Linked DNA regions of Euzebya rosea. The protein of the gene in region 1 interacts with the protein of each later gene in a pairwise test. Links are inferred from orthologs where the notes say so. Each region holds a gene or a part of one and is shown on either strand. Other genes may lie near its edges.

What was found.
Region 2: the proteins of secD (region 1) and pheT interact in binary tests that used the Escherichia coli proteins (3 or more experiments, as listed by UniProt). The link is inferred for Euzebya rosea from one-to-one orthologs.

What each region holds. Positions count from the first base shown.
Region 1 is NZ_PGDQ01000005.1:131,652-137,124, reverse strand. Bases 603-3,596 are described here. They hold secD (protein translocase subunit SecD), read right to left. Parts: upstream 2,868-3,596; coding sequence 1,338-2,867; downstream 603-1,337. Other genes in these bases: CUC05_RS07810 (hypothetical protein), read right to left, coding at 2,922-3,596; secF (protein translocase subunit SecF), read right to left, coding at 603-1,341. Also shown: more of secF, read right to left, coding at 343-602; more of CUC05_RS07810, read right to left, coding at 3,597-3,842; preprotein translocase subunit YajC, read right to left, coding at 3,856-4,299; Holliday junction branch migration DNA helicase RuvB, read right to left, coding at 4,511-5,473. UniProt on the Escherichia coli protein: Part of the Sec protein translocase complex. Interacts with the SecYEG preprotein conducting channel. SecDF uses the proton motive force (PMF) to complete protein translocation after the ATP-dependent function of SecA.
Region 2 is NZ_PGDQ01000005.1:288,758-294,263, forward strand. Bases 1,169-4,195 are described here. They hold pheT (phenylalanine--tRNA ligase subunit beta), read left to right. Parts: upstream 1,169-1,486; coding sequence 1,487-3,904; downstream 3,905-4,195. Other genes in these bases: pheS (phenylalanine--tRNA ligase subunit alpha), read left to right, coding at 1,169-1,459; CUC05_RS08455 (hypothetical protein), read left to right, coding at 3,917-4,195. In the rest of the region: CUC05_RS08440 (sensor histidine kinase), read left to right, coding at 1-268; more of pheS, read left to right, coding at 386-1,168; more of CUC05_RS08455, read left to right, coding at 4,196-4,492; CUC05_RS08460 (molybdopterin-dependent oxidoreductase), read right to left, coding at 4,537-5,463; CUC05_RS08465 (cytochrome b/b6 domain-containing protein), read right to left, coding at 5,460-5,506.

The DNA of each region.
Region 1 (5,473 bases):
GGGCGGTCTGGTCGTCGACGCCGCTCGCGGCCGTCCGGACTGCGCGATTGGCTTCTCGCCACGATTGTGGCGAACGGGGCACGGGTGCTCCCCTCGCCACAATCGTGGTCGTCCGCCAATCCTCCGAAGCTGGGATACGCCGACGATTGTGGTCACGGGTGCACGGGTGCACCGCTCACCACAATCGTCGCCGGATGCCAATCGTCCCCCCGGGCCGTGGCAGCAGCCCCAATTCGACTCCGGCGACCCGCCCCTGGCAGCAATCGCCCGGCCCAGAAACGGGCTGTCCCCCCGATCTCTGGTCGAGGTCGAGGGGACGAGGCCGGGATGCCGCTGGCGCGGTCAGGTGGCGCGGGCGGCGCGTTCCTTGAGCTCGGCGAACTTGGGGTCCTTCTCCTTCAGCCACACCAGCATCGGGGTGGCGATGATGATGGAGGAGTAGGTACCGACCGTCATGCCGATGAACAGCGCGAGGGCCAGGTCCGACAGCGTGGCCGCGCCCAGCAGGTTGGCGCCGACGAACAGCAGCGAGGCGACCGGCAGCACCGACGTGATGGACGTCGACAAGGACCGGACCAGGACGTTGTTCAGGGCGTTGTTGGCCAGCTGGCCGTAGGACACCGTCGACACCGACGTCAGCTTCTCGCTGTCCTCGGTGATGCGGTCGAACACCACGACGGTGTCGTAGAGCGAGTACCCGAGGATCGTCAGGATGGCGATGACCGTCGACGGCGAGACCGTGAAGCCGATCAGCGCGTACAGGCCGACCGTGATGATCACGTCGTGCAGCAGGGTGAGCACCGCGGAGACGGCCATGCGCCACTCGAAGCGGAACGTGATGTAGGCGATGACCAGGACGAGGAACACGATGAGGCCGCGGACGGCCTGCTCGGTGACCGCGTCACCCCAGCGGGGGCCGATGGTGGAGACGCTCACGTCGCCGCCGGTCAGCTCCTCGATGGCAGCCGCGACCTCGAGGTCGTCGACGCCGGAGATCTCCGAGATCGCCGGCGTGGACACCTGGGCACCCTCGCCGTCGGCGACGATCTGCACGATCGCGCCGGTGACGCCGAGGTCGCTCAGCGCCGCCTCGATGTCGTCGACGGTGAACTCCTGGGTGGCCCCCTCCTCCACGAAGGAGGACCCGCCGGTGAACTCGATGGAGAAGTTCAGCCCGCGGATGCCGAGGGCGGCCAGGCTGATCACGATCAGCGCGAGGGTGATCAGGCCGAACTGGCGCGAACGACCGATGAAGTCGACGTTCGCCTGCCCGGTCAGCAGCCGTGCGAGGCCGGTGTCCCGGTCCTCCTGGCGGTCGGTGGTGGTGATGTCGTCGCTCACTTGCGACCCTTCTTCCCGTTCTTGCGACCCTTGCGGCCGGATCCGACGTTGGCCGAGAGGGCCAGCTGCTCACTGGTGACGCCGGCACGCAGCCCCATGAAGGGTGCGTTGACCAGCTTGGGGCTGCGGGCGACGAGCCCGAACACCCCGCGGGTGAACGTGGCGAACAGCAGGGTGTCGATCAGCGTCGACAGGCCCAGCGTGAACGCGAACCCACGGACCGGGCCGACCGCCAGCAGGTACAGCACGACGGCTGCGAGGAAGCTGACGGTGTTGCCGGTCAGGTTGGTGCGGAACGCCTTGGTGAAGGCGTGGTCGGCGGCGGTGCGGATGGTGCGTCCGGCGCGGACCTCGTCGCGGTACCGCTCGCGGTAGATGATGGAGGAGTCCGCCGCGATGCCGATGGAGACGATGACACCGGCGATACCGGCCAGGGTCAGGGTGAAGCCGATGACCTCGCCGAGGACGATGATCAGGCCGAACACGGTGATGCCGAAGAAGATCAGCTCGATCACCGCAGCCGCACCCATGCCGCGGTACAGCGCGATCAGGTACAGGGCCACGAGGACGAGGCCGATCAGGCCGGCCAGCAGGCCGGCGTCCAGCGAGTCACGACCGAGGGTCGGAGAGATCGTCTGGAAGGTGCCGAAGTCCAGCTGGATGGGCAGCGCACCGGCCTTGAGCACGAGCGCCAGGTCCTTGGCGTCGTTCTCGCCGACGGTGTTGACGACGGCCGAACCGCCCTGGATGCCCTGGCCACAGGCCACGTCCTGGCTGACCGGCGGGGCCTGCTCGACGATGGAGTCCAGCACGATGGCCAGCTGCCGCTGGACACCCTGCAGGCAGGCGAGGTTGCCGGTGACCTCGGCGAAGGCGTCGGCGCCCTCGTCGTCGAACTCCATCTCCACGATCCACTGCTCGACGATCTGCTGCGGGATCAGCTGGGCGGACGCGTCGGTCAGGTTGGCACCCGAGACGGCGACCGGGCCCATGCGCAGGCGGTTCCACTCCGACCGGGGCAGCTCGACGTCGGGGTCGACGGGGTCGTAGGTGCGCAGGCACAGCACGACCTCCTCGTCGGCCGGCGGGATCGCCGTGTCGGACCGCTCGTCGCAGGTCGACCCGGCGGTGGCAGTGGCCGTCTCGCTCAGCTCGGAGGTGTCGGGCGGCAGCACCTCCAGCACCTGGCGGAACTGCAGCTGGGCGGTGCGGCCGATGATCTCCCGGGCCTGCTCCTGGTCGGCCACACCCGGCAGCTGCACCTGGATGGTGTCGCCCTGGCGGGCGATGTCGGGCTCGGCAACACCCAGCGCGTCGACGCGCTCGCGGATGGTGGCGACGGTCTGGTCAAGGATCTCGTCGTCGATCTCGCCCTGTCCTTCGGCCGGGATCAGGTTGGCGCTGACGCCACCCTGCAGGTCCAGGCCCAGACGCGGTTCGAGCCCGGCGACGGCGATCCATCCCCACACCGCCGCGAGTGCGACGGCGTAGATGACGATCAGCGTGATCAGGCGTCCTCGTGACACGGTGACAGCTTTCGTTGGTTGGTGGGTGGGGCTGAGCGGATGGCGTGCGACGGTCTAGAGGACCGGGACGTCGTTGACGGTGATGCGGAACTCCGCGCCGAGCGTTCGCCCGGCGCGGCGGCACATCACCATCCGCTCCATGAAGATCTCGAAGTACTCGAAGACGGGCGTGACGTCGGTGTCGACGGTCAGCTCGAGGGTGAGCGTGCGGCGGACGTCGGGGTCGCTCGGACGAACCAGCATCCGCTCCCCGTCGTCGGTGAAGATGTTCGACTCGACCAGGCCGGTTTCCTGCTCGGCCAGGTCGCGGTCACGCGGCGAGACGCGCAGGAAGCTGGAGGTGACCGCGTAGTTGACGCGGTCGTGGATGTCGTTGTCGATGTCGCCGGTGTCGCGCACCCGGCTGCGGTGCACGTCGGACTTGTCGGCCACGATGACCGCGGCGGACACGGGCGAGACGGCGACGCCGTAGGACTCCTCGTGGTTGCCGGCCGCACCCATGACCTGGGCGATGTCGTGCACGGGCACGTCGAGCTCGCGGAGGATCGTCATCGCGATCAGCCCGGAGGACTGCCCGTGGTTGGCCCGCGACACGACGTTGCCGATGTCGTGCAGGTAGCCGCTGACCGCCCCGAGCTCGGCCAGGCGTTCGTCGAACCCGAGGTGGGTCAGGACGTTGTAGGCGATGTGCCCGACGAGGTTGGCGTGCCGGAAGCCGTGTTCGGTGAACCCCTGCGAGGCGAGGAACTCGTCGGCCATCTCCAGCAGCCCCGTGGCGAGGGTGTGCTGCCGCACGGCGTCCAGCAGCGGGATGCGGCTGCGGCCGGTGGACTCCGCCGGGGTCGCCTGCTCGGTGCCCTCCGGGGTGCGGCCACCGACGCCGACGCCGTCGTCGGCGAGGTCGCCGTCGGGTGTGTCGGCAGCGCCGGCGGACCGCTGGTCCGGCTCGGCGCCCCGGTCGTCGTCGTGGCTCATGTGGTGGGGAGGATCAGGCGTCGCGGTTGGTGTCGTTGTCGCCGTCCGCGTCACCCATGACGATGTCGTCGTCGTTGTCGAAGTCGAACTCGTCGTCGTCGAACTCGTCGAGGTCGTCATCGTCGTCGAAGGTGATGGGAGCCGGCTCGGTCAGCGCCCGGGAGATGGCGGTGCGGGCCATCGTGACGATGACGCCGGGGGCAAGCTCCAGCTCCATCGTGTCCTCCTCGAGGGCCACGATGCGGCCGTGGAAGCCGCCGATCGTGACGATCTCGTCCCCTTCGGAGACCCGGCGGAGCATGGCCTGCTGCTCGGCCTGGCGCTTGCGCTGGGGGCGGATGATGAGGAAGTAGAAGGCCGCGCCGATGAGCAGGAACGGCAGGAGGGCGCCGATGGGGCTGCCCGTGGCAGCTGCGCCGGTCTCGGCGAGCACGGGAACGTCGATAAGCAGGTTCATGGTGAGGACGGGCCTCCGGGTGGAGAGTGGGTGGGGCCTGCGGGGGTGGTCGCTGACTGCGCACACCGAAGCGGCCCTGCTGAGAGGCCCGGCCGGGAAACGATAGCACCGTCGGTGCCGGTCCTCCGACCGCGTCCACGGCCGGTCAGCCGGCGGGTGGTCCCGGGTGCGCGGTCGTCGTGGCGCCCTGCCGAGCGATCAGTCGAACCGGTCAGTCGAACAGGGAGGGGCCGGCCCCGGGGGTGCGGTCCAGCGTGAAGGGCAGGTCGAGGTGCCCGAAGGCGGCCGCGGTGGCCACCCGGCCGCGGGGCGTGCGGGCGAGCATGCCCTTCTGGATGAGGAACGGTTCGACGACGTCCTCGAGGGTGTCGGGCTGCTCCCCGACCGCGACGGCGAGGGTGCCGAGGCCCACCGGGCCGCCGCCGAAGTCGCGGCACAGCTTGTCCAGCACCATGCGGTCGAGCTTGTCCAGGCCGGCCGGGTCGACCTCGAACATCTCCAGGGCAGCCGACGCGGTCGCGTGGTTCACCGTCCCGTCGCCCTTGACCTCGGCGTAGTCGCGGACGCGCTTCAGCAGGCGGTTGGCGATGCGGGGGGTGCCGCGGCTGCGGCGGGCGATCTCCAGGGCGCCGGCGGCGTCCATGGGGACGTCGAGCAGCGTGGCGGAGCGGGACACGATCCGTCGCAGGTCACCGGGGTCGTAGAACTCCAGGCGGGTCGCGAAGCCGAAGCGGTCGCGCAGCGGGCCGGTCAGCAGGCCGGTGCGGGTGGTGGCGCCGACGAGGGTGAAGGGCGGCAGCGGCAGCCGGAAGGCCTTTGCGGCCGGGCCCTTGCCGACCACGATGTCCAGGACGAAGTCCTCCATGGCCGGGTAGAGGATCTCCTCCACGGCGCGTGGCAGGCGGTGGATCTCGTCGAGGAAGAGCACGTCGCCCTTCTCGAGGTTGGTCAGGATCGCCGCGAGGTCGCCGGGGCGTTCCAGCGCCGGACCGGACGTGGCCCGCAGCGCCGCCTGCATCTCGGTGGCCACGATGTGGGCGAGGGAGGTCTTGCCGAGGCCCGGCGGGCCGGAGAACAGCAGGTGGTCGGCAGAGGCCCCACGTCGCTGGGCTCCGGCGAGGATCAGGCCGAGCTGGTCCTTGATGCGTTGCTGGCCAACGAACTCGCCGAGGTG
Region 2 (5,506 bases), 160 kb from region 1 along the record:
CGTCGCCGACGAGGGCGACGGCATCCCCGAGGAGTTCCTCAACCCCATCTTCACCAAGTTCTTCCGCAAACCCGGCGAGCGGAAGCAGGGAACGGGGCTGGGGCTGTACATCACCAAGGGGCTCGTGCAGGCCCACGGTGGCGAGATCGTCGTCGAGTCCTCCCCGGGCAGCGGGTCGGTCTTCCGATTTACGTTGCCGAAGGGCGGTCTCGAGCTCGCAGGCATCGATCTGTCGGCCCTTCGGCACACCAACGGCGAGAGCCACTAGCCCCGCGTCAGCCACGCGGGCCCTGGCTCGTTCGCGGACTCGCCCGGCGCCGACACCGGCCGCCGCCACGTCCACGCCCCTCACCCCTGCCCCAACGCCAGAGCGGAGCACCCAGCTGTGACCACTGATCCCACCACCGATACCCCGGACGTCCCCACCCCCGACGACGTGCTCGCCCTCGGCGCCGAGGCCGTCGCCGAGCTGCAGGCAGCCACCGACCTCGACGCCCTCGAGGCCGTCCGCCAGACCTGGATGGGCAAGAAGGGTCGCCTGTCGATGGTCAAGCGCAGCCTCGGGAGGATGGACCCCGAGACGCGCAAGGCCGTCGGCCAGGCCGTCAACACCGTGAACGCCGACTTCGGGCGCACCGAGTCCGCCCGGCGCACCACGCTGGAGATCGAGCGTGACCGCGTCGTCCTCGCCGCGGAGGCCATCGACATCACGCTGCCGCCGCGGGTGCCCGCCCGCGGGTCGCTGCACCCGCTCCGCCAGACGCTCGACGCCATCCTCGACGTCTTCGTGGGGCTCGGCTACGAGATCGTCACGGGCCCCGAGGTCGAGTCGGACTGGTTCAACTTCGACGCGCTCAACACGCAGATGGACCACCCGGCACGCACGCTGCAGGACACCATCTACGTGCACGGGCTGACGGAGGCCCCCAAGCGCGACGACGGGACCACCGGGATGCTGCTGCGCACCCAGACCTCGCCGATGCAGATCCGCACGATGCTGGACAACGACCCGCCCGTGTACGTCGCCATCCCCGGCCGCGTCTACCGGCAGGACACCCCCGACGCCACGCACGTGCCGGTCTTCCACCAGATCGAGGGCCTCGCCGTCGACACCGACCTGTCGCTGTCGGACCTGTACGGCACCCTCATGGCCTTCGCCCGGGCGCTCGTCGGCGAGGACGTGAAGCTGCGCTTCCGACCCCACTACTTCCCGTTCACCGAGCCGTCCGCCGAGCTCGACGCCTGGGTACCCGACGGGCAGGGGGGTGGCAAGTGGATGGAGCTGCTCGGCTCGGGCATGGTCCACCCCAACGTCCTCCGCGCCGGCGGCTACGACCCGGAGGAGGTCCAGGGCTTCGCGTTCGGCATCGGCATCGAACGCACCGCCATGGTCCGCTACGGCGTGCCCGACCTGCGGCTGTTCGCCGACAACGACGTCCGACTGCTGTCCAGCTTCTAGCCCGCGGCGTCACGAGGAGAACCCACCATGCGTGTTCCTGTTTCCTGGCTGTACGACTACATCGACCTCGACCTGTCCCCCGAGGAGCTGGCCGACGTCCTGACCATCGGCGGCCTCGAGGTCGACGCCGTCGAGCGGCCAACCACCGGCGCCCGCGGCCTGAAGGTCGTGGAGATCCTGTCCTTCGCCCCCGTCCCCAAGGCCGACAAGCTGTCGCTGGTCAACGCCTTCGACGGCGAGCGCGAGTGGGAGATCGTCTGCGGCGCCAAGAACTTCTCCGTCGGCGACCGCGTCCCGGCGGCGCTGCCCGGCTCGACGCTGCCGGGCGGCTTCGAGATCGGCACCAAGAAGCTGATGGGCGTCACCTCCAACGGCATGCTCGCCTCCGCCCGTGAGCTCGGCGTCGGCGAGGACCACTCGGGCATCTGGCTGCTCGGCGACGACGCCCCCGTCGGTGCGGACGTGACCGACTGGCTGGACCTCGAGGAGGCCGTCCTCGACATCGACCTGACCCCCGACCGCGGCTACGGCGCCTCCATCTGGGGCCTCGCCCGTGACCTGCACGCCCTGACCGGCGCCGACCTGAAGGTCCCGCAGCTCGCCGGCAACCCCGGTGGGAACGCCACCGTCGAGGTGTCCCTCGCCGACGGCACCGGAGTGCGTCGCTGGGACGGCCGCGGCATCGAGGGCGTCACCATCGCGGCCTCGCCGCCTGCGGTCCAGAAGCGGCTGAACCTGGCTGGCATGCGCCCGATCAGCAACGTCGTGGACGCCACCAACTACGCGATGCTGGAGACCGGCTTCCCTGTCCACGCATACGACCGCGCGCTGCTGAGCGGCGGCCTCGTGGTGCGCAACGCCGAACCCGGCGAGGTGCTGACGACCCTCGACGGGGTCGAGCGCATCCTGGACGCCGAGGACGTCGTCATCGCCGACGAGTCCGGCGCGATCGGGCTGGCCGGTGTGATGGGCGGTGACGCCACGGAGATCAACGAGGGCACCACCGACCTGTACGTCGAGGTCGCGGCGTGGGACCCGGTCAAGGTGCTGCGCACCGGCCGGCGCCACCACCTGTACACCGAGGCCAAGTCCCGCTTCGAGCGGACCGTCAACACCGAATGGCTGCCGCAGGGCGCCACGCGGGTCGCGGACCTGATCACGGAGTGGGCCGGCGGCACCGTCGTCGGTGGCCACGACCTCGAGCCGATCCCCGACATGCCCACCCCGATCCGCCTGCGGCCGGCACGGGTCCGGTCGCTGATCGGCATGGACATCTCCGCCGACCGCCAGGTCGAGCTGCTGGAGTCGCTGGGCTGCACCACGGAGGGCGAGGGGGAGGACGAGCGCCTGGTCGTCCCGCCGCCGTACCGCCCCGACATGCGGATCGAGGCCGACCTGACCGAGGAGGTCGCGCGGCTGTTCGGCTACGACAACATCGAGCCGCGCGTTCCGTCGACCGGTCGGTCCGGCCGACGCTCGCCGGAGGACCTGGCGGCGCTGGACATCCGTCGGGCGCTGGCGGGCGGTGGCTGGACGGAGGTGCTGCAGTACCCGTTCATCGCCGACGAGGACCTGGTCGCGCTCGGGCTGGACGACGAGGACCCGCGCCGTCGGACCATCAAGCTGGTCAACCCGCTGTCGAAGGAGGAGTCGGTGCTGCGCACCACGCTGCTCCCCGGCCTGCTGGCGACGGTTCGGCGAAACGTCAACCGCCAGAACACCGACCTCGCGCTGTTCGAGACGGGGCACGTGTTCGTGCCGCCCGGAGACGGCCACGTGGCCCTCGACGGTGGCCCGTCCGGTGTCGAGCTGCCAGCCGAGCCCGACCACGTCGCGCTGATCGCCTGCGGGGCCTTCGAGGCCGGCCGGCACGACAGCGACGCCCGTCCGGTGGAGTTCGCCGACGTGATGGGTGCCGTCGAGCTGATCCGTCGCACCGTCGTGGCCCACGACCTGCGGGTCGAGCGCACCCACGAGATGCCGTTCCACCCCGGACGGGCCGCCCGCGTGTTCTTCGGGGACACCGAGGTCGGCGTGGTCGGCGAGCTGCACCCGCGGGTGTGCAAGGCCTTCGAGGTGCCCGAGCGCACCGTCGCAGCCGAGCTGCGGCTGGACGTCATCGTCGACGGCGGCGCCAACCTGCCGACCGCCGTGATGCCCTCGCCCCTGCCGGGCCTGCGGTTCGACGTCGCCGTCCTGGTGGACGTCGCGGTGGACCATGCGACCGTGCGCGACGTCGTGGCCAGCGCGGCCGGTGAACGGCTGAGCAGCATCGACCTGTTCGACGTCTTCACCGGCGAGCAGCTGGGCGAGGGCAAGAAGTCGCTGGCGTTCTCGCTGCTGCTCGACGACCCCGAGACGCAGCTGACCGACACCGAGGAGGCCGCGGCCATCGAGCGGATCGCCGAGGCGGTCGAGGCGATGGGCGGGCAGCTGCGACGTTAGGGTGATCGGCCGATGCTGATGCCGAAGACGACGTGGGAGGGCCTGGCCGACGGCTCGATCACCTGTGCGTTCCGGCGCTGGAAACGGCCGACTGTCAAGGCCGGCGGCACCCTGCGAACCGCCGCCGGCCTGCTGGCCATCGATGCTGTCGAGCTGATCGACGAGGCCGACATCGCCGAGTCCGACGCCAGGGCGGCCGGGCACGCCTCGGTCGCCGACGTCCTCGCGGCGCTGCAGGAGGGCGCCGACCGGCGGCTGTACCGCATCGAGTTCCACCACGCCGGGGTCGACCCGCGCGTGGCGCTCCGCGAGGCCGACGAGCTGTCCGACGCCGACCGGGCCGAGCTGGACGCGGCGCTGGCCCGGCTGGACGCCGCCGCCGACGACGGTCCCTGGACGTCGACGTTCCTGCGCCTGATCGCCGACCACGAGGGCACCCGCGCCCCGGACCTGGCCGAGATGGTCGGTGAGCCGGAGGTGCCACGCTTCAAGCGACGGGTCCGCCGCCTCAAGGCCCTGGGCCTGACAGAGTCCCTCCGCGTCGGCTACCGCCTGTCCCCCCGCGGCCGCGCCCACCTCACCGACTGACGAGTGTCGCCACGCGGGCGTCGGCCGCCGTGAGCCGACACGCGTCAGTGGGAGGAGTCCCAGTCGTAGCCGCGTTCGGCCCAGTAGTCGGCCGGGCGGTCGGTGGTGAAGCGGATGGTGCCGATGCGCTTGAGGGCCTTGATGCCGTAGTGGAGGGGAGTGACCAGCCGCAGCGGCGCGCCGTGGTCGCTGGTCAGCGGCTGCCCGTTGAGGCCGGTCGCCAGCAGGGTCTGGGGGTGCATCGCGGTGTCGGCGTCCAGCCCGACGTAGTACGCCTCGTCGGGCGTGACCAGCTGCACGTAGCCGGTGTCGGCCAGCAGCGACTCGTAGCGGCCGGCGAAGTCGGCGAAGCGGATGCCCTCCCAGGCGACGACGGCGCTCCACCCCTCGATGCACTTGTGCTCCGTCACCTGGTGCACGGGGCTCGCCCCGTCCAGCACGTCGGCGAGGTCGAGCTCGTCCAGCAGCTGCCCGTCGGGTCCCTCGACCCGCAGCCGCCAGGCGGCCTCGTCCAGCGGGGGGTCCAGCCCGATCGTGCCGTTCACCCGGATGTCCTCGGCGGCGGTGACGTCGAACTCCGGTGCCAGCCGCCCGGGGTCGTACAGGGTCGACCAGACGGTCTCGTTCCACTCGAACCCGCGACGCAGCGGCCACGGGATGTTGCCGTCCTCCGGGGCCCGCAGCAGCCACCCCCAGCCCAGGCCGAGCGCCGCCACCCCCGCCGCGCCGGTCAGGACCGACCGGCGGGTCCGCTGGACGTACACCGCCCGGCTGACCCTCGTCGTCTCGGCCCGGGCCTGCGCGGCGAAGGCCTGCGCGCGTCGTTCACGGACGGTCGGGGCGGGGTCGACCCCACCGTGGAGGAAGCCGACGACCTCGTCCGGCTCGTCGAGGTGCTGGCCGTCGAGGTCCTGGTCGTCGAGGTGCGGGTCGTCGAGGTCCGGGTCGTCGCGGTGCGTCGGATCGGTCACGGCCTGCGCTCCTCCGGGACAGCGGAGTACTCGAACCCGGTCA